Litorilinea aerophila: one gene and its partner. The protein of the gene in region 1 binds, or shares a complex with, the protein of each later gene. Links are inferred from orthologs where the notes say so. Each region holds a gene or a part of one and is shown on either strand. Other genes may lie near its edges.

What was found.
Region 2: the proteins of secY (region 1) and secG are in contact, whole or in part, in a crystal structure (PDB 5AWW), measured with the Thermus thermophilus proteins. The link is inferred for Litorilinea aerophila from one-to-one orthologs. Residues at the interface, in WP_096411648.1 of Thermus thermophilus: Leu14, Gln16, Arg17, Phe20, Ile34, Pro35, Pro37, Ile72, Arg108, Arg109, Asn112, Gln113, Arg116, Ile117, Ile120, Pro145, Gly146, Trp147, Phe152, Phe155, Val156, Val159, Thr160, Val162, Ala163, Gly164, Ala166, Leu167, Trp170, Glu173; in WP_223903268.1 of Thermus thermophilus: Tyr5, Ile9, Tyr12, Leu13, Ala16, Leu19, Val20, Val23, Leu24, Gln26, Glu27, Pro28, Gln30, Gly31, Ala32, Asp34, Leu35, Met36, Gly37, Gly38, Ser39, Ala40, Asp41, Leu42, Phe43, Ala45, Arg46, Val48, Tyr53, Thr56.

Annotation. Positions count from the first base shown.
Region 1 is NZ_VIGC02000008.1:4,453-15,542, forward strand. The notes cover bases 5,420-8,415. They hold secY (preprotein translocase subunit SecY), read left to right. Parts: upstream 5,420-6,242; coding sequence 6,243-7,589; downstream 7,590-8,415. Other genes in these bases: rpmD (50S ribosomal protein L30), read left to right, coding at 5,420-5,515; rplO (50S ribosomal protein L15), read left to right, coding at 5,616-6,092; FKZ61_RS07395 (adenylate kinase), read left to right, coding at 7,849-8,415. Also shown: rpsC (30S ribosomal protein S3), read left to right, coding at 1-95; rplP (50S ribosomal protein L16), read left to right, coding at 127-549; rpmC (50S ribosomal protein L29), read left to right, coding at 623-826; rpsQ (30S ribosomal protein S17), read left to right, coding at 839-1,096; rplN (50S ribosomal protein L14), read left to right, coding at 1,114-1,482; rplX (50S ribosomal protein L24), read left to right, coding at 1,601-1,966; rplE (50S ribosomal protein L5), read left to right, coding at 2,113-2,685; FKZ61_RS07355 (type Z 30S ribosomal protein S14), read left to right, coding at 2,825-3,007; rpsH (30S ribosomal protein S8), read left to right, coding at 3,281-3,676; rplF (50S ribosomal protein L6), read left to right, coding at 3,746-4,300; rplR (50S ribosomal protein L18), read left to right, coding at 4,381-4,746; rpsE (30S ribosomal protein S5), read left to right, coding at 4,765-5,334; more of rpmD, read left to right, coding at 5,327-5,419; more of FKZ61_RS07395, read left to right, coding at 8,416-8,505; map (type I methionyl aminopeptidase), read left to right, coding at 8,701-9,456; rpmJ (50S ribosomal protein L36), read left to right, coding at 9,514-9,627; and 3 more genes. UniProt on the Bacillus subtilis protein: The central subunit of the protein translocation channel SecYEG. Consists of two halves formed by TMs 1-5 and 6-10.
Region 2 is NZ_VIGC02000002.1:20,738-31,700, forward strand. Bases 2,720-5,588 are described here. They hold secG (preprotein translocase subunit SecG), read left to right. Parts: upstream 2,720-3,976; coding sequence 3,977-4,201; downstream 4,202-5,588. Other genes in these bases: FKZ61_RS01425 (hypothetical protein), read left to right, coding at 2,720-3,751; FKZ61_RS01435 (ABC transporter substrate-binding protein), read left to right, coding at 4,295-5,588. Outside these bases: DNA repair protein RecN, read right to left, coding at 1-996; tatA (twin-arginine translocase TatA/TatE family subunit), read left to right, coding at 1,144-1,341; more of FKZ61_RS01425, read left to right, coding at 1,628-2,719; more of FKZ61_RS01435, read left to right, coding at 5,589-6,046; FKZ61_RS01440 (SLC13 family permease), read right to left, coding at 6,074-7,846; FKZ61_RS01445 (YjhG/YagF family D-xylonate dehydratase), read left to right, coding at 8,178-10,193; FKZ61_RS01450 (Ldh family oxidoreductase), read left to right, coding at 10,198-10,963. UniProt on the Bacillus subtilis protein: Involved in protein export. Participates in an early event of protein translocation.

The DNA of each region.
Region 1 (11,090 bases):
TCGGGGTGATCGGCGTCAAAGTCTGGATCTACCACGGCGAAGTGTTGCCGGGTGAGGAATATCACGCACGCTACAGCGCCGAAGCGGCCTCCTGACGGCCGGCGCCAGCGGATGGAGGATTGAACCATGTTGATGCCAAAACGGGTCAAGTATCGAAAGCAGCAGCGCGGGCGCCTCAAGGGGAAGGCCTACCGGGGCAACCAGATCGCCTTCGGGACCTACGGCCTGCAGGCGGTGGAGCCCCACTACGTGACCAGCCGCCAGATCGAAGCGGCACGTCGGGCCATCGTGCGCTACATCCGCCGGGGCGGCAAGCTCTGGATCCGCATCTTCCCGGATAAGCCCTTCACCAAGCGGGCCGCCGAGACCCGCATGGGCTCCGGTAAGGGGAATGTGGAATACTGGATGGCGGCGGTGAAGCCCGGGCGCATCCTGTTCGAAATGGCAGGGGTGCGGGAGGAACAGGCCCGGGAGGCGTTGCGTCTGGCCTCCCACAAGCTGCCCATGCGGACACAGTTTGTGGCCCGCGAGGACCATACCGGCAGTTGAACCTGGTTCGGGCCCGGCCATCGCCAGGCGGTGGATCGGCGCAACGACAGGGTTCACGTGAGGAGGGTAACCGATGAAAGCAAGCGAATTGCGAGCCATGACCGACGCGGAATTGGCCAACCAGTTGGACGACCTGTACCAGGAGTTGTTCAACCTGCGTTTTCAGAAGAGCACCGGCAAACTCACCAACACAGCCCGCCTGGGGCAGGTGCGGCGGGACATCGCCCGCATCAAGACCATCCTGCGGGAACGTGAGTTGGCAGGGATGAGCGAGTGAGGAGATTGAGCCATGCGGGAACGACGAAGGACGCTGGTTGGGGTGGTCACCAGCGATAAGATGGACAAAACCGTGGTCGTCACGGTCCAACGGATCACTCGCCACCCCTTGTACGGCAAGGTGATCAAAGTCAACAAAAAATATAAGGCTCACGACGAGAACAACGAAGCCCGAGAGGGCGATCTGGTGCGCATTTGCGAATGCCGGCCGATCAGTAAGGAAAAAAAGTTCTTCGTCCAGGAGATCCTGGAGCGGGCCGACGTCGTCTAACACGAGGAACAGAGACCATGATTCAGCAAGAAAGCCGGCTCCGAGTAGCCGATAACACGGGTGCCAAAGAGCTTTTGACCATCCGCGTGAAGGGCGGCAGCCAGCGTCGGTACGCTGCCATCGGGGACGAGATTGTGGCCACGGTGAAGTCGGCCTCCCCCACCGGGAGCGTGAAAAAGGGGGACATCGTGCGCGCCGTGATCGTGCGCACCCGGCGCCCCCTGCGGCGGGCGGATGGCAGCTACATCCGCTTCGACGAGAACGCGGCCGTCATCGTGGACGACAATAAGAACCCCCGGGGCACGCGCATCTTCGGCCCGGTCGCGCGGGAGTTGCGGGAAAAGGGCTACATGCGCATCGTCTCCCTGGCGCCCGAAGTTCTGTGACGGCGGCTGGGAGCATCCCTTTCCCGGGCCCCGGTCAGATGGTAGATGAGCATCGGAATCCAGGCAGGCGAGTGTGTCTCGCTTTGACTCCCTTGCGACAAGAGGAGCGTGTTGAAAGATGAAGGTCAAGATTAAAAAGGGCGATACGGTGGAGATCATCGCCGGCAACGATAAAGGCTACCGGGGTCAGGTCCAGCAGGTGATCCGCAAGAAGCGGAAGGACGGCAGCTACGACCCCAACCGGGTCTACGTCATTGTCAGCGGTGCCAACATGGTGATCAAGCACCAGCGGGCCACCCCCAATGTGCGAACCCAGACCGGTCGCATCGAGCGGGAGGCGCCCATCCACATCAGCAACGTGATGCTGGTGGGGACCGACGGCCGTCCCACCCGGGCTGGCTACCAGGTGGCCTCCAACGGGGAGAAGATTCGCATCGACCGCCGGACCGGCGAACCGCTGCCTTCCCCTGGGGAGAGTGCCTGACAGGCGGTGTGCCCCGGGCTATCTGGGGACACCTGGCGTGGGCGGCTTCCCAGGGGGAAGGCGCCGGCGATTCACCTTTGAAAAGAGATCAATGGCCTGACCTGGCGCCGTACTGGGCGGCGCTTGCGGGCAAGGAGTGAAGAAAAATGAGCGAAAACGGCAAGAGCCCCAGGCCGGTACCTCGACTGAAGACCCGCTACTGGGAGGAAGTGGTGCCGGCCATGATGAAGGAGTTCGGCTATCGTAACGTGATGCAGGTTCCCCGCATCACCAAGATCGCAGTCAACATCGGCCTGGGCGAGGCCCTGCAGAACAGCAAGGCCCTGGAGGCGGCGTCCAACGACCTGGCCGTCATGACCGGCCAGCGACCGGTCATCACCAAGGCCCGGCGCTCCATCGCCACCTTCAAGCTGCGCGAGGGGATGCCCATCGGCGCCAAGGTGACCCTGCGGGGGGATCGCATGTGGGACTTCCTGGACCGGTTGATCAACATCGTCCTGCCCCGCCAGCGGGATTTTCAGGGCGTCTCCCCCGACTCTTTTGACGGCCGGGGCAACTACAGCATCGGCCTGCGGGAGCAGCTGGTCTTCCCGGAGATCGACTACGATCAGATCGACAAGGTGCGTGGCCTGGAGGTGACCATTGTCACCACTGCCGAGACCGATGAAGAGGCCCGCCGCCTGCTGGCCTTGATGGACATGCCCTTCAAGCGTTCCTAAGCGCCAGACCGGCCGGTTGCGGCCCATTTGGTCGCAACTCGTCTATGGCGTGGTGCTTGTGACTTGAGACCGTTGGCGTGAGACCCTGGTGCCGGTGCGCGAATCCTGGCGCCAACCAGAACAGTCGGAGAGGATTACCGTGGCGAAGAAGTCCATGATTGCTCGTGAGAAGAAGCGCAAGTACGCCGTCCGGGTGCGCAACCGCTGCAAGATGTGTGGCCGGCCCCGGGGCTACATGCGCCGCTTTGGCCTGTGCCGGATCTGCTTCCGACATGAGGCCCTCAAGGGCAACCTGCCGGGCGTCGTCAAGTCCAGCTGGTAAGGTTTGCCCTGTAGGACGATCGGCCCACTGCTTTTGATACTGCTTTTGATGTGGTGGTTTTGATGTGATGGTTTTGATGTGATGGTTTTGATGTGGTGGCCGATCCACGTTTCAGGTTGCTAACTACAATTTTCTGCAGGATACCTGCCGTTTGTGCGACTGCAATTTGGGGCTTGTATAGTTCCAACCTGTGGTTGCGGCTTTTCCCAGGCTCCTGGCCGTCGGGAAAAGACAAATTGCAGGAGATTGCAAGAGTAGCCGAAGGAGATAGAAATGGTTACCGATCCTATTGCGGATATGCTGACTCGCATCCGCAACGCCTGCATGGTGCAACACCGGCAGGTGGCTATGCCTGCCTCCAAGCTCAAGATCGGCATCGCCCGTATCTTGAAGGAGGAAGGCTTTATCGAAGACTACACCGTGACCGGGGACAGCCCCCAGCCCAATCTGGTGCTGACCTTGAAGTACACGGGGCGCGGCGCGCCGGTGATCAACGGCCTGGAACGGGTCAGCAAGCCCGGTCGCCGGGTCTACACCGGTTATCGGGAGATCCCCTGGGTCCGGAGTGGCCTGGGCATCAACATCATCTCTACGCCCAAGGGGTTGCTGACGGGGCGCCAGGCCCGGCGCGAGAAGGTCGGCGGCGAGATTCTCTGTAACATCTGGTGAAAAAGGATCCCTTTCCAGGGACGGCCTCTATGCCCGGCCTGGAAACGTGATTCGTGTCAGGAGGGTATCATGTCACGCATAGGACGCAAGCCGATTCCGGTACCGGCCAACGTCACCGTCAAAGTGGAAAAGGGAAACCGGGTGACGGTGACTGGGCCCAAGGGGACGCTCGAGGCGCAGCTCAGCCCCGCCATGGAGATCGTCCAGGAAGACGGCCAGATCATTGTGAAGCGCCCCAGCGATTCCCGCCACCACCGGGCCCAACATGGCCTGACCCGTTCTTTGCTGAACAACATGGTGGTGGGCGTGACCCAGGGCTTCTCCAAGAAACTGGAGATCCACGGCGTCGGCTATCGAGCTGAAAAGCAGGGCGACAACCTGGTCTTGCAGGTGGGTAAAAGCCATCCGGTGATCTTCCGCCCGCCGACCAAGGACATCACCTTCGAAGTGGACCGGGATGGCCGCTCGCTGGTCGTCTCGGGGATTGACAAGTGCGCGGTGGGTGAGCTGGCTGCCGTGATCCGCAAGACCCGCCCCCCGGAGCCCTACAAGGGCAAGGGGATCCGCTACGAAGGCGAGTATGTGCGGATGAAGGCGGGCAAGGCCGGCAAGGCGAGCCGCTAAAAAGCATCCTCATCTCCTGGCGGGCGCCATCCAGCGCCCTCGGGAGCGGTGAGTGAACGGCAACAGGAGCAGAAAGAAAGATGGCCAAGGAAAATCGTGCACAGGCGCGCAAACGTCGCCACCGCCGTGTTCGGCGCAAGGTCTTTGGGACCCCTGAGCGCCCGCGGCTGAACGTCTATCGCAGCCTGTATCAAATCTACGCCCAGATCATCGACGACACCACCGGGACGACCCTGGTTTCCGCCTCCACCCTGGACCGGGCGCTGCGCAGCGAGCTGGCTTCCCTGGATCCCCAATCCAGGGCCCGTGCTGTGGGGCGGGCCCTGGCGGAGCGAGCCCGGGCCAAGGGAATTGAAAAGGTCGTCTTCGACCGAGGCGGCTATCCCTACCACGGCCGTGTCAAGGCCCTGGCCGAGGGGAGCCGGGAAGGTGGACTCGTTTTCTGAGTTTGTTGGGAGAAAAACATGGCACGTGGAGATCGACGGGATAATCGACGGGAAAGACGGAAGGACCGGGAACGGGAGGAGCGCGAAGAGCTAGACGAGCGCGTCGTCCATATCGCCCGCACGGCCAAGGTGGTCAAAGGAGGGCGACGCTTTGCCTTCCGGGCCGTGGTTGTGGTCGGGGATCAGAAGGGCCGCGTCGGCGTGGGCGTTGGGAAAGCCCGAGAAGTGCCCGATGCCATTCGCAAGGCCTCGGAGCGGGCCCGCAAGAGCATGGCCCAGATTCCGCTGCTGGGGACCACCATTCCCCATGCCATTGAGGCCAACTTCGGCGCTGGCAAAGTCCTGCTGAAGCCGGCCAGCCCCGGCACCGGCGTGATCGCCGGCGGCGGTGTCCGCGCGGTGGTGGAAGCCTGCGGCATCAAGGATCTGCTGAGCAAGTCCCTGGGGAGTGACAACATCCTCAACGTGGTGCAGGCCACCTTCGCCGCCCTGAAGCAGCTCCAGGACTTCCGCGTCGAGGCGGAGCGGCGGGGTGTCGATCCTCGCCACCTGGCGCCCTTCTGGTACAAGGAGGAGATGCATGGCTGAGTCCAAAACCCTGCAGATCACCCTGGTGAAGAGCCCCATCGGCTACAGCAAGCGCCAGAAGGCGACGGTGGAAGCGTTGGGGCTGCGCAAATTGCATCAGACGGTGGAGAAGGAAGACACCCCTGTCATCCGGGGGATGATCAACAAGGTCTCCCACCTGGTGGTGGTCGAAGAGGCCTGAGACCGGACCGGGACGCCCTCCGGCGGGCGAGGCCCGAAATGGCGTGTAGAGAGCCCGCCAAGCCCGAGGACGTCGCCGAATTTATAAAGGATAGAAGACCATGAAACTACATGACCTGCGTCCTGCAGAAGGTGCCAAGAAAAAGCGCAAGCGAGTAGGTCGTGGTACTGGTTCCGGTCGTGGGAAAACCAGTACGCGCGGCACCAAGGGCCAAAACGCCCGCAGCGGCGGTGGGGTCCGCCCGACTTTTGAGGGTGGCCAGCTTCCCCTGGTGAAACGCCTGCCCAAGCTGCGGGGTTTCAACAACCGCTTCAAGGTGCACTATGCGGCCATCAACGTGGATGTGCTGGACCGGCTGTTTGAGGCCAACGACCAGGTTTCGCCCGACAGCCTGGCCGATCGGGGGCTGATCGATCGGGGCGATCCCATCGTCATCTTGGGGCGAGGGGAGATCGGCAAGCCGGTACATGTGAAGGCCCACCGGGTCAGTGAAAGCGCCCGCCAAAAGATCGAGGCCGCGGGCGGCTCCATCGAGCTGTTGCCCGTCTTCGTCAACAAAAATCTGCCCCGTTCCTGAGACGGATGCGTTACGTCGGTCTGTCCGATTGTTGCCGTATTGCCTGTCACCCCGGTGGGTGGCCCGCCGTCCCGGCCCCAGGCCGGAGCGACCTGAGCCGCCCATCGGGAAGTGATGGGCCGTGCTGGATTATCAAGGGGGAAGATCTTTATGCTTGAGGCTGTACGTAATGCATTCCGTTTGCCGGATCTGCGCCACAAGCTCCTGGTCACCATCGGCATTCTGATCCTCTACCGGTTTGCCGCCAACATTCCGTTGCCTGGCGTAGACCGGGATGCCCTGGCCCAGTTGTTCCGGGGCGACGATCAGAATATGCTCCTCAGCCTCCTGAACTTTTTCAGCGGTGGCGGCCTGGCCCAGATGGGCGTCATGGCGTTGGGGGTCTATCCCTACATCACCGCGTCCATCATCATGCAGCTGCTGACGCCCATTGTGCCCGCATTGGAAGAGCTCAGCAAGGAGGGGGAGCAGGGGCGCATGCGGATCAACCAGTACACCTACTGGATGACCGTGCCCCTGGCTGTCTTGCAGGCCATTGCCCAGGGGACGCTGCTCAGCCGCCCGGTGGGTGGCGGCCTGGTGATCCTGCCCAACTGGGGCTTCACCGGGGACGCACTCCTGCCCTCGCTGACCATCATCTTCGGCATGACCGCCGGCACCATGTTTGGCGTCTGGCTGGGGCAGCTGATCACGGAGCAGGGCATCGGGAACGGCGTCTCCCTGATCATCTTTGCCGGGATCCTCTCATCGGTGCCGTTCCAGATCCGCCAGCTTTCCCAGCAGCCGGTGCTCCTGGTCATCTTCGTCATCATCACCGTCCTGACCGTGGCCCTGATCGTCTGGGTGCAGGAAGGACAACGGCGCATCCCGGTTCAATACGGGAAACGGGTCCGTACCATGCGGGGGAATCGCATGATGATGGTGGGCGGACAGAGCACCCACGTGCCCCTGCGGGTGAACACTGCAGGCATGATCCCCCTGATCTTCGCCCAGAGCCTGCTCATCCTCCCCAGCACGGTGGCCAGCTACTTTGTGGCGCGGCCGGACTGGCTGGGCAGCGTGGCCCTCTGGGTGAGTAACGCCATGAGCCCCACCAACTTCCTGTACTGGCTGCTCTACTTCCTGTTTACCGTGGCGTTCACCTATTTCTACACCGACGTCATGTTCCGGCAGCAGAATCTGCCGGAGACCCTCCAGAAGCAGGGCGGCTTCATCCCTGGCATCCGGCCCGGGCCCCGTACAGAGGCCTACCTCAACGGCGTCCTTTCCCGGATCACCCTGGTGGGGGCCCTCTTTCTGGGCTTCATCGCCATCCTGCCCTACCTGGTGGGTGTGGCCGCGGACAGCATCTTTGGCGGCGCCGGCGTATTGACCGGCTACCAGTCGCTCATCATCAGCAGCGCAGGCCTGCTGATCGTGGTCGGTGTGGTGCTGGACACCATGAAGCAGATCGAAGCTCAGTTGCTCATGCGTAACTACGAGGGCTTCATCCGCTGAGCCGTCCATCTGGCCGGCCAGAGACGGATGGTTCGCACGACTCAATCGCTCCTGGGCCTTCGGGCCCGGGAGCACTCCCGGCACCGGTGTGGGCTAGTAAATCCCGACAGAAATTCGCCGATGGTTTCTACCAGAGGGAGCGCGCCCAGAGGGCGCCCGGAATTTCTGCCGTGGTATTTACGCCAGGCTATACTAGAGCTCGGCGCCGGTGTAGGGACCAGCAGGACTTTGAGGAAGGATCATGAACGATCAACGGCGCATGTATCTGGTGTTGCTCGGTGTGCCGGGCGCCGGTAAAGGCACACAGGCGAGGTTGTTGTCGGAGAAACTGCAGATTCCTCAGATTTCCACGGGGGATCTGTTTCGCTATAACCTGAGCCACGAGACGGAACTGGGGCTGTTGGCCAAACAGTACATGGATCGGGGCGATCTGGTACCGGATGAAGTGACCATCCAGATGGTGGCAGAGCGGATCCGCCAGGAGGATTGTGCCCGGGGCGCCATTTTCGATGGTTTTCCCCGCAACCTGAACCAGGCGACGGCCCTGGATCAGATGACCGCTCCCCATGGCGGCATCTCCCTGGCCCCCCTGATCCACCTGGAGGATGAGGAGGCCATGCGCCGCATCACAGGGCGCCGGGTCTGCCGACAGTGTGGCGCGGTCTATCACGTGGAATTCAATCCGCCGGCCCGGGAAGGCATCTGCGACATCGACGGCGGTGAACTCTACCAGCGGGACGACGACAAGCCCGAGACGGTACGGAACCGGCTGTATGTCTACTACAAGCAGACGGCGCCCCTTATCGGTTACTACTTTGCCAAGTCCCTGCTGGTGGAGATCGATGGCTCTCGGCCCATTGAAGAGGTCAACCGGGAGCTCCTGTCCGTGTTGCCCCAGGATGTGTTGGAGTCGTGAATTCCGGCCGAACTTGGCCGATGGTTTCCATCCTGGAGAATGCTCCGGGAGGCGAGTCCGGCTTTCCTGTATGACCTCCCCGGTGGGGACATGCAGGCCGGGACGCGCGGAGGATGGTACGGGTGACCCATGTTTAGACGGGGTAGTCGAAAGTTTTTACGACGGAAGTTGAATCAACCGGTGCAACAGCGGAAAATGCCCATCCTGAAGAGCCCGCGAGAGATCCAGATCATGCGGGAAGCCGGGCGGATTGTGGCCCGGGTCCACGCCGCCATGCGGGAAGCGGTGCGTCCTGGCATCAGCACCTGGGAGCTGGACCAGATCGCGGTGGAGGTCATGCAAAAATATAACGCGACCTCGGCCTTTCTGGGCTATCGGGGATACCCGGCCCACATCTGTACCAGCATCAACGAGGAGCTGGTCCATGGCATCCCCAGCAAGGAGCGAGTGCTGCGGGCCGGGGATATCATCAGCATCGATGTGGGCGTCCGCTACCGGGGCTTCATCGGAGACAGCGCCTGGACCTACGCCGTAGGGGAGGTCAGCCAGGAGGCCCAGCAGTTGATGGCGGTGACCGAAGCCTGTCTCTACGCCGGGATCGAGCAGGCCCGGGTCGGCAATCGCATCGTAGACATCAGCCGCAGCATCCAGTGGTACGTGGAGGAACATGGCTTCCACGTGGTGCGGGAATACACCGGCCACGGCGTCGGACGGCAGATGCACGAGCCGCCCCAGGTCCTCAACTACGTCTCGAACGACGTGGATGGCAACTATGTCATCCAGCCTGGCCTGGTGATCGCCATCGAACCTATGGTCCAGCAAGGAACCTGGCAAACCCGCACCCTGAGCGACAACTGGACGGTGGTCAGCGCGGACGGTAGCCTGGCCGCCCACTACGAGCATACGGTTGCTATTACCCACAATGGGCCAGAAATTTTGACTCTGCCCTGACCTTATGTTAGACTGACTAAGTTGTGCCGAAAAGATTTCGGGAAGGGGATTCCTATCATGAAAGTCCGACCCTCCGTCAAGAAAATATGCGAGAATTGCAAAATCGTGCGGCGGCGTGGCGTTATTTACGTGATCTGTAGCAACCCGAAGCATAAGCAGCGACAAGGGTAAGAGCTAAGAGCAGGGGTAAGAGAAGGAGAGAGCGTCATGGCACGTATTGCCGGTGTGGATATCCCCCGGGATAAGCGGGTCGAGGTCGCCCTGACTTACATTTATGGGATTGGCCGGACCACCAGCAAAGAGATCTTGAAAGCAACCCAGATCGACCCCAATATTCGGGTAAAAGATCTGGATGAAAATCAGTTGGCCCGCCTGCGGGAATACATCGATCGCAACTACCAGGTGGAAGGTGACCTCCGGCGTGAGGTCAACATGAACATCAAGCGCCTGATGGAGATCGGCTGTTACCGGGGGCTGCGCCATCGCCGGAACCTGCCCGTCCGGGGTCAGCGCACCCGGACCAACGCCCGCACCCGGCGGGGTGCCCGCAAGACGGTGGCCGGCAAGAAGCGTGCCCGCAAGTAGTGTGCCCGGCCTGGGCTTGCCCCACAGCCCAGGCTTACATTGCACTTTGCGTAGCGGTCCTATCGTGATGCGCGCTTGCGCCGTGTGAATATCAGCAAAGGTTCAACGAGGAGTAACCATGGCCCGACCACAGCGAAGACGGGATCGGCGTTCCAGCCGACGGGAACGGAAAAATGTGCCCCATGGGCAGGTGCACATCCATGCGTCTTTCAATAATACGATCATAACCATTACGGACCTGGAGGGGAATACCCTCTGCTGGGCCAGCAGCGGCAGCAGCGGCTTCAAAGGGAGCCGCAAGTCTACGCCCTTCGCGGCTCAGCTGGCTGCCCAGAACGCAGCCAACACGGCCAAAAATGATTTTAATCTGCGTGAAGTCGATGTCTTTGTCAAGGGGCCGGGGCCTGGCCGGGAGAGCTCCATTCGCTCGCTGCAGGCGGCCGGGTTGACCGTGCTCTCCATCACCGACGTCACGCCGATTCCGCATAACGGTTGCCGCCCGCCCAAGAAGCGACGGGTCTAAGACGGGACGTTGGCGACCGTCCAACTGCCCCTGCCGACGGCTGCAGGAACCCATTCTGGGCTCAGGCTGCAGGCACGCCGGGGAGGGGCGGTGTGCGCGGTAGGGGATCGTTCCTATCTGTGACGGAGCAATCACTTCCGGAGGAAAGATGGCGAATTATACGGATGCAGTATGTAAATTGTGTCGGCGCGAGGGCCAGAAGCTCTTCTTAAAAGGCGAGCGCTGTCTGAGCCCCAAGTGCGCGATTGAGCGCCGACCCTACCCGCCGGGTGAGCATGGCAAGAAGGCCACCTTCCGGCGGAAAGTTTCAGATTACGGCATGCAGCTGCGGGAAAAGCAGAAGGCCCGACGCATCTATGGCGTCATGGAAAAGCAGTTCCGACGCTATTTCCGCGAGGCGTCTCGCCGCAAAGGGCTGACCGGCGCGACCTTGCTGACCATTCTGGAAAGTCGTTTGGATAATGTGGTCTACCGGCTCGGCTTTGCCGATAGCCGTTCCCAGGCGCGGCAGTTGGTGCGTCACGGC
Region 2 (10,963 bases), on another replicon or contig:
CAGGTTGTGGATGAGCTCCAGCCGTTCTTCCACCTCCTGGAGCCGCTCCGGGTTAAACTCCAGCCCTTCCGCGTAATCCTGGAGATGGCGGGCCAGCTCGGCCAGCTGTTCCAGGAGCGCCTGGGCATCCTCGGCCGCGGCGTTCATGTCCGGGTCGATCCGGGCCAGCCGTTCCAGCCGGCCGACGGCTTCGCTCACCAGGTCGATGGCACCGGGCATTTCCCCCTCGCCTTCGCTGAGGATGGCTGTGGCGGCCTGGGCCAGGGAGAGAAGGGCCTCTGCATTGGCCAGGCGCCGGCGCTCTCCCTCCAGCTCCTCATCCTCCCCGGGCTGGAGATCGGCGGCGAAGATCTCCTCCACCTGAAACTGAAGCAGGTCCATGCGTTGGGCGATGGTGCGGGCGTCCTGGCGCAGGCGGTCCAGTTCGGCGCGCACCTTGCGCAGGGCAGCCACCCGGCTGGCCACTTCCCGGCGCAGGGGCAAAAGGCCGGCGTAGCGGTCCAGCAGGTGCACGTGGGTGCGGGGCCGCAGCAGGTTCAGGTGTTCGCCCTGGCCGTGGACATCGATGAGGTGGCCGGCGATCTCGCTCAGGATCTGGAGGCTGACCACCCGGCCGTTGACCCGGCAGATGTTGCGGCCGTTCAGGCGCACCTCCCGGCTCAACACCAGCCACTGGGGCGAATCCGGCTCGTCCAGCCCCTGGGCCTCCAACAGGCGCTGAACTTCGGCGATGACCTCGTTGGCCTGCTCGGTGGCCGATGCGGTGGCCGATCCATTGGGCTGGGCCAGGTGGAAGGTGGCCTCGATCTCGGCCACATCGGCGCCGGCCCGCACCCATTCGGCCGTAGCCCGGTCCCCCAGCAGCAGGCTGAGGGCATCGATGATGATGGACTTACCCGCGCCTGTTTCCCCGGTCAGGATGTTGAGCCCTGGGCCGAAGGTCAGCTGCAGATCGTCGATGATGGCAAAGTTGCGGATGGACAGCTCGTGTAGCATGCCATTATTGTAGCACAGACCCCACCTTTCCTGAACAAAATCCTCTTTTGCATCTATCCATGATGGTGCTATAATGCAGCCAATGATGGCTTACCCCATGCAGCCCCGTCTGCAACTTTGTCACGCTTTAGAATTGGAGGCAAACGCATGTTACCGAATTTTGGCCCGGTCGAGTTGATCTTGATCCTGGTGATTGTGACCATGCTCTTCGGCGTGGGGAAATTGCCAGAAGTCTTCGGTGCCGTCGGCAAGGGAATCCGGGAATTCCGCCGCCAGTCGTCCCTGGAGGATGAGAAGCAGAAGGATGATAACACGGCAGCCGGGGAAACCCACGAGGCCTCATAACGTTTAGCGAACATCTGTCACCCCACTTGTTCGCGACAGAGGTCTTGTCTCCGAAATTCCTGCCGTGCGATTGACATGATTGACCCCCAGAGCCCCGCCAGGAGCTCTGGGCATCCCCATGAACACTTCCCGGCGGGTTCGTCTTCCCTCCTGAACCGCAGTGAACAGCCCGGTTGTCAGCATCGCGTCAACCGGGTTTGTTTTGTTCCAGATCCAGGACCCGTTGGCCAGCCCGAAGACACTCCCCGCCGCCCAAGGAGACGCAGAAGCGCATAAGGTAGACCGCGTGAGGCTCTTGCACTTCCTGCTGCTGGCGGCCGTTTTGTTGACGGCCTACTTTGCTCAGCACATCTTCGACCAGCGAAGCATGGCCGGGTTTTTCCCCGCTGGTTGGCTGAGCGCGTGGCCGGTCCTCTACCGCCTGAACTTCTGGCTGCCCGCGGATCTCATCCGGCTGGCCCTCTGGCTGTCGGCGCTCAGCAGCCTGGCCTTTGGCTGGTTGGCGCCGCCCTGGCCGACGGCGGTGTGGCCCCGGCTGCGACGGTCGAACCCAGACCCGACGGTGGACGGCAAGGGAACGCTGGCGGCTGCCGGCCTGGCCGTGGGCCTCTGCCTGACCGGGCTGGTGACCCTGCTGTTGGCCACCGGCCACGCCGAACAGCGCTGGATGCACCTGGCCTGGCCGCTGGGGATGGTCAGCTACGTGGTGGGCGCAGCCTGGATGCTGCCCCGCCGCCGGGAGCCGGCCAACCAGGAGGAGAGCCGGGGCCGCACCCTGCTTCCCCTGCTGCTGATCCTGGGCGGCGCGTTCTTCCTGTTCACCCACCAGTGGATTGATGTGCCGGTTCGGGTGGATATCCGCGTGGCCGAGTTGGGTCTGCAGGCCCGGGCCGAACTGGCGGCGGGCTGGCGCCAGCTCTTCCAGCCGGTAGAAGAGGGTCAGCTCCCCCTGGCCTACCTGACCACGGGCCTGGGCATCTGGCTCACGGGCGACAACCTGCTGGGCATCCGCCTGGCCGGCCTCCTGGCCGGCGTGCTGGCCACCCTGGCCACCTGGCTTGTGGGCCGGGAGATCTTTCGGCGGGTTCCCCTCTACGGCCCCTATGGTGAATGGCTGGAAGACGATGGACGCTGGCTGTGCTGGCTGGCAGCCGCCCTCTTTGCCACCAACTACGCCACCCTCCATTTCAGCCGCCTACCCCTCCACATGGAAGTGGTGGCATGGGGTAGCCTGGGGCTATGGGCCCTGGCCCGGGGAGTGCGCACGGGCAGCGGCCTGTCCCTGGCCGGCAGCGGCGTGCTCTTGGGCGTAGCCTCCCTCCTCCACCCCAGTGGGCTGGCCCTGGTGGCCGTGGGCGGAGCCTGGTGGGTAGGCGTCTGGCTCCTGGGCCAGGGTTGGCCGACGCAGGTCCGCGGCCGGGGCCGCTCCCGGCTCCTGACCTGGCTGGGTGGTGTGGCGGTGGCCTTGGGGCCCTGGCTGGGCACGTGGATGGCCGATCCTCAACGGCTTCTGGGCTATCTCTTCCAGGCACACCTGTGGACAACCGCCAGCGCCGAAGGGACGCCGGCCGGGCTATGGCCCCTGGTGCAACAGTCCGCTTGGCTGAACCTGCGCCTGGGCCTGCTCACCTTCAACCTCCTGCCGGACCAAAGCCCCTGGTTCGGCTACCCCGGGGCCCTGCTGGGCAGCCTGGTCGCGCCCCTGTTTGTCCTGGCGGTCGGCGGCCTGCTCCTCAACCTGGACCGCTGGCCTGGCTGGAGCCTGGTGACCTGGCTCATGGGCGCGCTGATTGGCTACGCGCTGCTGGCCCCCGGCACCGTCCAGTGGACCTGGCTGTTACCGGCGCTGCCGGCGGCCATGCTGGCCGTGGCCTTTGGCGTGGACCGCATCCGGGTCATGCTCATGCACGACCTGGGCACCTGGAGCGGCCAGGCCTTTTTGTACGTGATGTTGGGATTGGTGATCGGCGTGGGGCTCTTCAACTGGGTGGACTACTACCAGTTCGTCCAGTCCGACGACGATCTGGCCAGCTACGTGGGCCGGGTCATCCGGGAGACAGGCGAGCAGACGCCGGTTCTGCTGTTGGGCCAGGTGGATGCCCAGGCCCTGTGGACCTACCCCACGGTGACCTTCCTGGCCAATGGCAGGCTTCCCCAACGGCTGGAGATGCCCGACGAAGGGTGGAACGCCCGTTCGCTGCCGCCGGGGACCCGGGTGCTGATCACGGCCGACGATCCCGCGGCCCTGGTGGCTGTGGAGCAATATTATCCCGGCGGCACCCTGGCCGTGTACCGCAACCAGCACAACAACCCGATCCTGTACGTCTACGACCTGCCGCCGGCCCGGCCAGGGGAGCAGACCTCTGGCCCGCGGGAAGAGACGTCCCCGAGGGAGGCGGCAATTTGGTGAAATGGAAGCCCCTGGCTATACTGGATCGGTATTGTGCACCCGGAATCCCACGAAGGTGGGACGTGCTGACATCAGGACGAGGCTCATCCGCCAAATGTGTGGGAACCTGCCTGCGAAACCGGGGTGGGTAGCGTACTTTTGTGGTCGATGCACTTTTGTGGTCGATGATGTGGTAGTAGATGATATGGTAGATGAGCCCAGGACGATAGGAGCCAGGACAGAGCCATGAATTTTGCCGATTATTTGATGATCGCCACCATCATCATCTCTGTGGCGCTGGTCGCAGTGGTGCTGATCCAGGGGCAGACGGGAAGTGGCCTGGGGAGCGTTTTTGGTGGCTCCGACATCTATCGCACCCGGCGGGGTATCGAAAAGACCCTGTTCAACATCACGTTCATGCTGGCGGGCCTCTTCTTTCTGCTGGCCCTGCTGACCGTCGCGCTGGAGTAAGCGGGCCGGCCCGTTGCCGGGCATCCGGCCCCAGAGGCCGATCCCGGCGCCCTGTCCGCTTTTGGTTTCGCTCTCGGTAAGGGACGATTGCCCATGGTGCAGTCCCGTTCTCCATCCCTGCCCCCCACTTCCCCGGCAGTCTCCATCGGCAGGCACCTGCGCTGGCAGGTGATCTTGGCCCTGGCCGGCATCCTGAGCCTGGCCTTGCTGCTGGGCTACTCCACCTACCAGGTGGAGACGGTCCTGGTGCCCGACCGGGGAGGCGTCTTTCGCGAGGGCATCGCCGGGCGGCCCCAGTATCTCAACCCCCTCCTCTGCAATGTGACAGAAGCCGATCAAGACCTCTGTGGCCTGCTCTATCGGGGCCTGACCCGCATCGACAAGCGGGGCCGGGCCGTGCCCGACCTGGCATCCGGCTGGACCATCACCGACGACGTCCTCTACACCTTCCGCCTGAAGCCCGACCAGTACTGGCATGACGGCCAGCCCATCACTGCCGACGACGTCCTGTTCACCGTCGGGATCCTCCAGTCGCCGGATCTCCTCAACCTGCCAGACCTGGCCAGCCTGTGGCGGTCCGTCCAGGTGGAGAAGGTGGACGACCTGACCGTGCGCTTCCAGTTGAGTGAACCCTTTACGCCGTTCCTGGACTACACGGCTATCGGCCTGCTGCCCCGTCACGTGTGGGGCCAGGTACCGCCGGCTCAACTGGCCACCATGGCCCTGACCAGTTCGCCCATCGGCAGCGGGCCCCTGCAGGTGGCCCAGATCGACACCGATCACATCCGGCTGGAACCAAGCCCCTACGCCGGTGGCAACCGCCCCTACATTGCGGCCCTGGAGTTCCACTTCTACCCGGATCACGCCAACCTGCTGACCGCTTACCTGAACGACGAAATTGATGGCATCAGCCAGATCCTGCCCCAGGATCTGCCGGTGGCCACGGCCCAGCCCGACCTGCAGCTCTTTTCCGCTGTGCAATCGGAATACCTGAGCGTGGTCTTCAACCTGGCCAATCCGGATGTGCCCTTTTTCCAGGAGAAAGAGGTACGCCAGGCCCTCTTCTACGGCCTGGACCGCCAACGCCTGGTGGACGAAGTGGCGGCTGGCCAGGGTGTTGTGGCCCATAGCCCCTTCCTGCCTGAAAGCTGGGCCTACGACCCGGCCATCCCCCACTACCCCTACGATCCCGTCCGGGCCAGCCAACTGCTGGATGCAGCCGGCTGGGTGGACAGCGACGGCGACGGCATCCGGGACAAGGATGGGCAGCCCTTCCGCTTCCTTCTCTACACCAACGACGACGACCTGCGCACCCGCCTGGCCGAACGCATCGCCGCGGACTGGCGGGCCCTGGGGATAGACGCCCAGCCCACGCCCGTGACCTTTGCCGGGCTGGTCACAGACTTCCTGACCCCCCGCCGCTTCGATGCCGCGCTCATCGGCTGGGACCTGACGGGCGATCCCGACCCGTATCCCCTCTGGCACAGCACCCAGGCCGAAGGCGGCGGCCAGAACTACAGCGGTTGGGCCAACGAGGAGGCCGACACCCTCATGGAACAGGGCCGGGCCATCGTCAACGAGGAGGAGCGCCGGGCGCTCTATGTCCGTTTTCAGCAGCTCTTCGCCGACGAACTGCCGGCCTTGCCCCTCTATTACCCGGTCTACACCTATGGCGTGAGCAGTCGGGTGCACAACGTCCAGATCGGCGCCCTGGCCCATCCATCAGAACGCTTTGCCACCTTCGCCGAATGGTACATCCTCACCCGGCGGGTCCCCGCCAACCAGGTGCCGGCCACCCTGCCGGCCACGCCGCCCGCGGCCGGGCCGACGCCCCTTTCCCCGTGAACCGGCACAGGTCAGCGTTTCTTTCCTTCACAGCCCCCAGAAGAGCCAGATGAACACCGGTGTGGTGAGGGCCAGGACCAGGTTCAGCAGCGCGCCCACCCGGAAGAAGTCCAGGAATTTATAGCCGCCCGGCCCGTACACCATGGTGTTGGTCTGGTAGCCGATGGGGGTCATGAAACTGGTGGAGGCGGCAAACATGATGGCCAGGATGAAGGCGGACGGCCGCAGCCCCAACGCGGTGGCCGTGGCCCCGGCAATGGGCGCCAGGACCACCACGGTCGCATTGTTGGAGATGAACTCGGTGAGCAGGGCCGCGGCCGCGTAGAAGATCATCAACATGAACAGGGGCGAGACCGAGCCCGCCAGCTGCACCGCCAGATCGGCGACCCACTGGGCGGCTCCAGTACGCTCCAGCGCCAGCCCCAGGGGCAACACCCCCGCCAGCAGAAAGATCACATCCCAGCGGATGGACTCGTGGATCTCGTTCACCTTCAGACAGCCGGCCAACACGGTCAAGACGCTGCCCACCATGGCCGTCACCAGGATGGGGACGCCCATGCCGGCTACCCCGACCACCCCCAGGATGATGCCCAGGGCGATGGGGATCTTTTCCCGGCGGAAGGTAGCCAACGGCGCCTGCTCGGTGACGATGAAGGCCGGCTCCCGTTTGAGCTGCTCCAGGGCATAGGGAGTGCCGTGCAACAACAGCGCGTCCCCAAGCTCCAGGGAGACGCTGCTCAGCCGTTCGTGGAGCACCCGGCCATGCTTGCGGATGGCCACCACGGAGCAGTTGAAGCGGTTGCGAAAGTTGGTACTCTCCAGGGTGCCGCCGATGAGGTCGGAACCGGGCCCCACCACCACCTCCAACAGGCCCATCTCCTGGCCCTTCTCGTCCGGCAGGTCCGGGGTGATGGAAATGCCTTTGATGCCCTGGATGTGCAGCAACTGGTTGCTGTTGGCCTGCACCAGCAGAACATCCCCCGCCTGGAGCACCGTATCCCCGTGCAGGGGCGCCAGATGTTGCTCCCCCCGGATGATGTCCAGCACCTGCACATCCACCTGACGGCTGAGCTGGCTTTCGGCCAGGGAACGGCCCACCAGGGGCGAGCCGGGCAGGATCCGGATCTCGGCCAGGTAGGCCTTCAGCTGGTAGCTGTCCGCCACGCTCTGGCCGGCCTGGCGCTCGGGCAGGAGCCGATGGCCGATCAGCACAAAGTAGAGCAGCCCCACGGCAAAGACCAAAAGGCCGATCAGGGTGAAATCGAACATGCCGAAGCCCCCGTATCCCTGGGCCGCGGCCACCGAGCTGGCCAGGATGTTGGTGGAGGTGCCGATCAGGGTGATAACGCCGCCCAACTGGGCCCCAAAGGAAAGGGGAATCAGCAGCTTGGACGGCGCCCGTTTCTGCTCCCTGGCCAGGGTCATGACCATGGGCAGGAGGATGGCCACCGTGGCCGTGTTGTTGAGGAAAGCAGAGATGCCGCCCACCACCAGCATCATGCTCACCAGCTGACGGCGCTCTCCCCGCCCCATCAGGGGGCTAAGCCAGCCGGCCAGCCAGTTGATCACCCCGGTGCGGGCAATGGCGCCGCTGAGGATGAACATGGCCAGGATGGTCACCGTGGCCGGGTTGCCGAAGCCGCCCACCACCTCGGCCACCGTCAGCCCCAGAAACGGCCCCAAGACCAGCATCACAGCCAGGATCATCAGGGCTACCAACTCCACCGGAAAGCGTTCCGAGGCAAACAAGACCAGCGCCCCCAAAAGCAGGGCAAAAGCAACAGCCATTTCCAGGGTCATATCGGTCTACCTGCTTCCAGTTCCTCTTACAAGTTGAAACGCACCTGGGGTGTATCAGCCGATGATTTCAATCATCGGCCCAAGGCAGGCCCCGGTCTCATGCCGCGCTCCCCCCTGTGTCGCGGCGGTGACAGAGCGAAGATTGCCCGTGATTCTAACACATCCAACAGACGGATGTTGGACCGCTTCTCGACGTGCGCTGCCATCCTCCAGCGGGGCCATCCGCCGGGCCGCCCGCCCCAGACAGCCGGCCACCTTTGCGGAAGCGCGACGATTGGGGCAAAATAAAAACAGGAACAACCACCCGGACACTCACGAGGTCACCATGAAGATGGACAACACATCCGACGGCTTCCCGGAGCTCTCCATCGAAGCCGAAGATCCCTCCGCCTACCAGATCCAGACCCATGCCCCGGGGCCCGATGGCCGCCTGCCCCTGGACGAGGACTTTCTGCGCCACGCGCCCAGCGGCGACATCTTTGGCCTGAGCCAGGACGCCGGCATGGGCTGGGATCCGGCCCGCCTGCGCCGGCCGGAATTCCTCATCCTCAGCACCCAGGGCGGCATCCGCGCCCCCGACGGCACGCCCATCGCCCTGGGCTACCACACCGGCCACTGGGAAGTGGGCCTGCTCATGCAGGCCGCGGCCGAAGAGTTCGCCCGCCGGGGCACCATCCCCTTCGCCGGCTTTGTCACCGACCCGTGCGACGGCCGCACCCAGGGCACCCTGGGGATGATGGATAGCCTCCCCTACCGCAACGACGCGGCCGTGGTCCTGCGCCGCCTGATCCGCTCCCTGCCCACCCGCCGGGGCGTGATGGGCGTGGCCACCTGCGACAAGGGGCTGCCCGCCATGATGCTGGCCCTGGCCGCCCAGCGGGAGCTGCCCACCGTGTTGGTGCCCGGCGGCGTCACCCTGCCGCCCACCCACGGCGAGGATGCCGGCAAGATCCAGACCATCGGCGTGCGCTTCGCCCACGGCGAGATCACCCTGGAAGAGGCGGCCGAACTGGGCTGTCACTCCTGCGCTTCGCCCGGCGGCGGCTGCCAGTTCCTGGGCACGGCGGCCACCAGCCAGGTGGTGGCCGAAGCCCTGGGCCTGACCCTGGTCCACGCCGCGCTGGCGCCTTCGGGCCAGCCCATCTGGCTGGACATGGCCCGGCGCTCGGCCCAGGCCCTCATCCGCCTCTACCAGGCCGGCCTCACCACCGCAGACATCCTCACCGAGGACGCCGTCCACAACGCCATGGTGGTCCATGCCGCGTTTGGCGGCAGCACCAACCTCCTCCTGCACCTGCCCGCGGTGGCCCACGCGGCCGGCCTGCGGCGGCCCACGGTGGAAGACTGGACCCGCATCAACCGCCAGGTGCCCCGCCTGGTGGATGTCCTGCCCAACGGCCCGGTGGGCCACCCCACGGTGCGGGTCTTCCTGGCGGGCGGCGTCCCCGAAGTGATGCTCCACCTGCGGGACCTGGGCCTGCTGCGCCTGGACGTCCGCACGGTTCACAACCGCCCCCTGGGGGAGCTGCTGGAAGCCTGGGAGCGCAGCGAACGACGCAAGCGCCTGCGGGAACACCTCTTCCAGGCGGACGGCGTGGATCCCGACGACGTCATCATGGCACCCCGCCGAGCCCGGGAGCGGGGCCTGACCAGCACCGTCACCTTCCCCCGGGGCAACCTGGCGCCGGAAGGTTCCGTGGTCAAGAGCACGGCCATCGATCCCAGCGTGTTGGATGCCGACGGCGTCTACCGCAAGGTGGGGCCGGCCCGGGTCTTCACCAGCGAGCGGGAGGCCATTGCCGCCATCAAGGGACAGACGGACAACCCCATCCGCCCCGGCGACATCATCGTGCTCATGGGCCGCGGCCCCCTGGGCTGCGGCATGGAGGAGACCTACCAGCTGACGGCCGCGCTCAAGTACCTGAAGTGGGGCAAGGAAGTGGCCCTGGTGACCGACGCCCGCTTCAGCGGCGTCAGCACCGGCGCCTGCATCGGCCATGTGGGGCCGGAAGGGCTGGCCGGCGGCCCCATCGGCCGGGTGCGAGAGGGCGATCTCATCCAGATCGTCATCGACACGGTGAAGCTGGAAGGCTCCATCGACCTGGTGGGCCATGACGGCCGGCGCTACAGCCCAGAAGAGGGCGCTGCAGTCCTGGCCCAGCGCACTCCCAACCCGGCCATGGCCAGTGACCCCCGCCTGCCGGACGACACCCGCCTGTGGGCGGCTCTCCAGAACGCCAGCGGCGGCACCTGGGGCGGCTGTGTCTACGACGTGGATCGGATTATCGAACTGCTGGAAGCCGGGCGCCAGGCCCTGGCCCAGCGCCAGATGGCCCCGGAGGGTTGACGCCATGCCCACAATTTCAGCCCAAACCCTGACCGACTGGGTCGGCCAGATTTTCCATGCCGCCGGCGCGCCGGAGGAGGTGGCCCACCTGGTGGCCCGCTCCCTGGTGGAAAGCGATTTGGCCGGCCACGACTCCCACGGCGTGGTTCGGGTGCGCCAGTATCTGGACAGCATCGAGCGGGGGGATCTGGATCCCCAGGCCCGGCCTGTTTTGGTTTCGGACCACGGAGCCATCTGCCTGGTGGACGCGCGCCGGGGGTTTGGCCAGGTGGCCGCCCGATGGGCCATGGAACAGGGCATGGCCAAAGCCCGGGCCCATGGCCTGGCCGCCGCGGGCCTCTTCAACTGTGGCCACGTGGGCCGGCTGGGCGAATGGGTCCAGATGGCGGCCGACGGGGGCCTGATCGCCCTGGCCTTCTGCAACGGCGGCGGCATCACCGGCGCGGTGGCGCCCTTCGGCGGTGCGGCCCGGCTGCTGGGCACCAACCCCATCGCCGCCGCCGTCCCCCTGGGGGACCGGCCGCCCCTGGTGCTGGACTTTGCCACCAGCGCCGTGGCCGAGGGCAAGGTCCGGGTGGCCCGCAACCGGGGCCAGACCATCCCCGAAGGCTGGATCCTGGACGCCCAGGGCCATCCGACCACCGACCCCAACGCGCTGTACAACGGCGGCATGTTGTTGCCCACAGCCGGCCACAAGGGCTATGCCCTCTCCCTGCTGGTGGAGATGCTGGGCGGCCTGCTCACGGGCAACGGCTCCCCCGCCCTGGGTG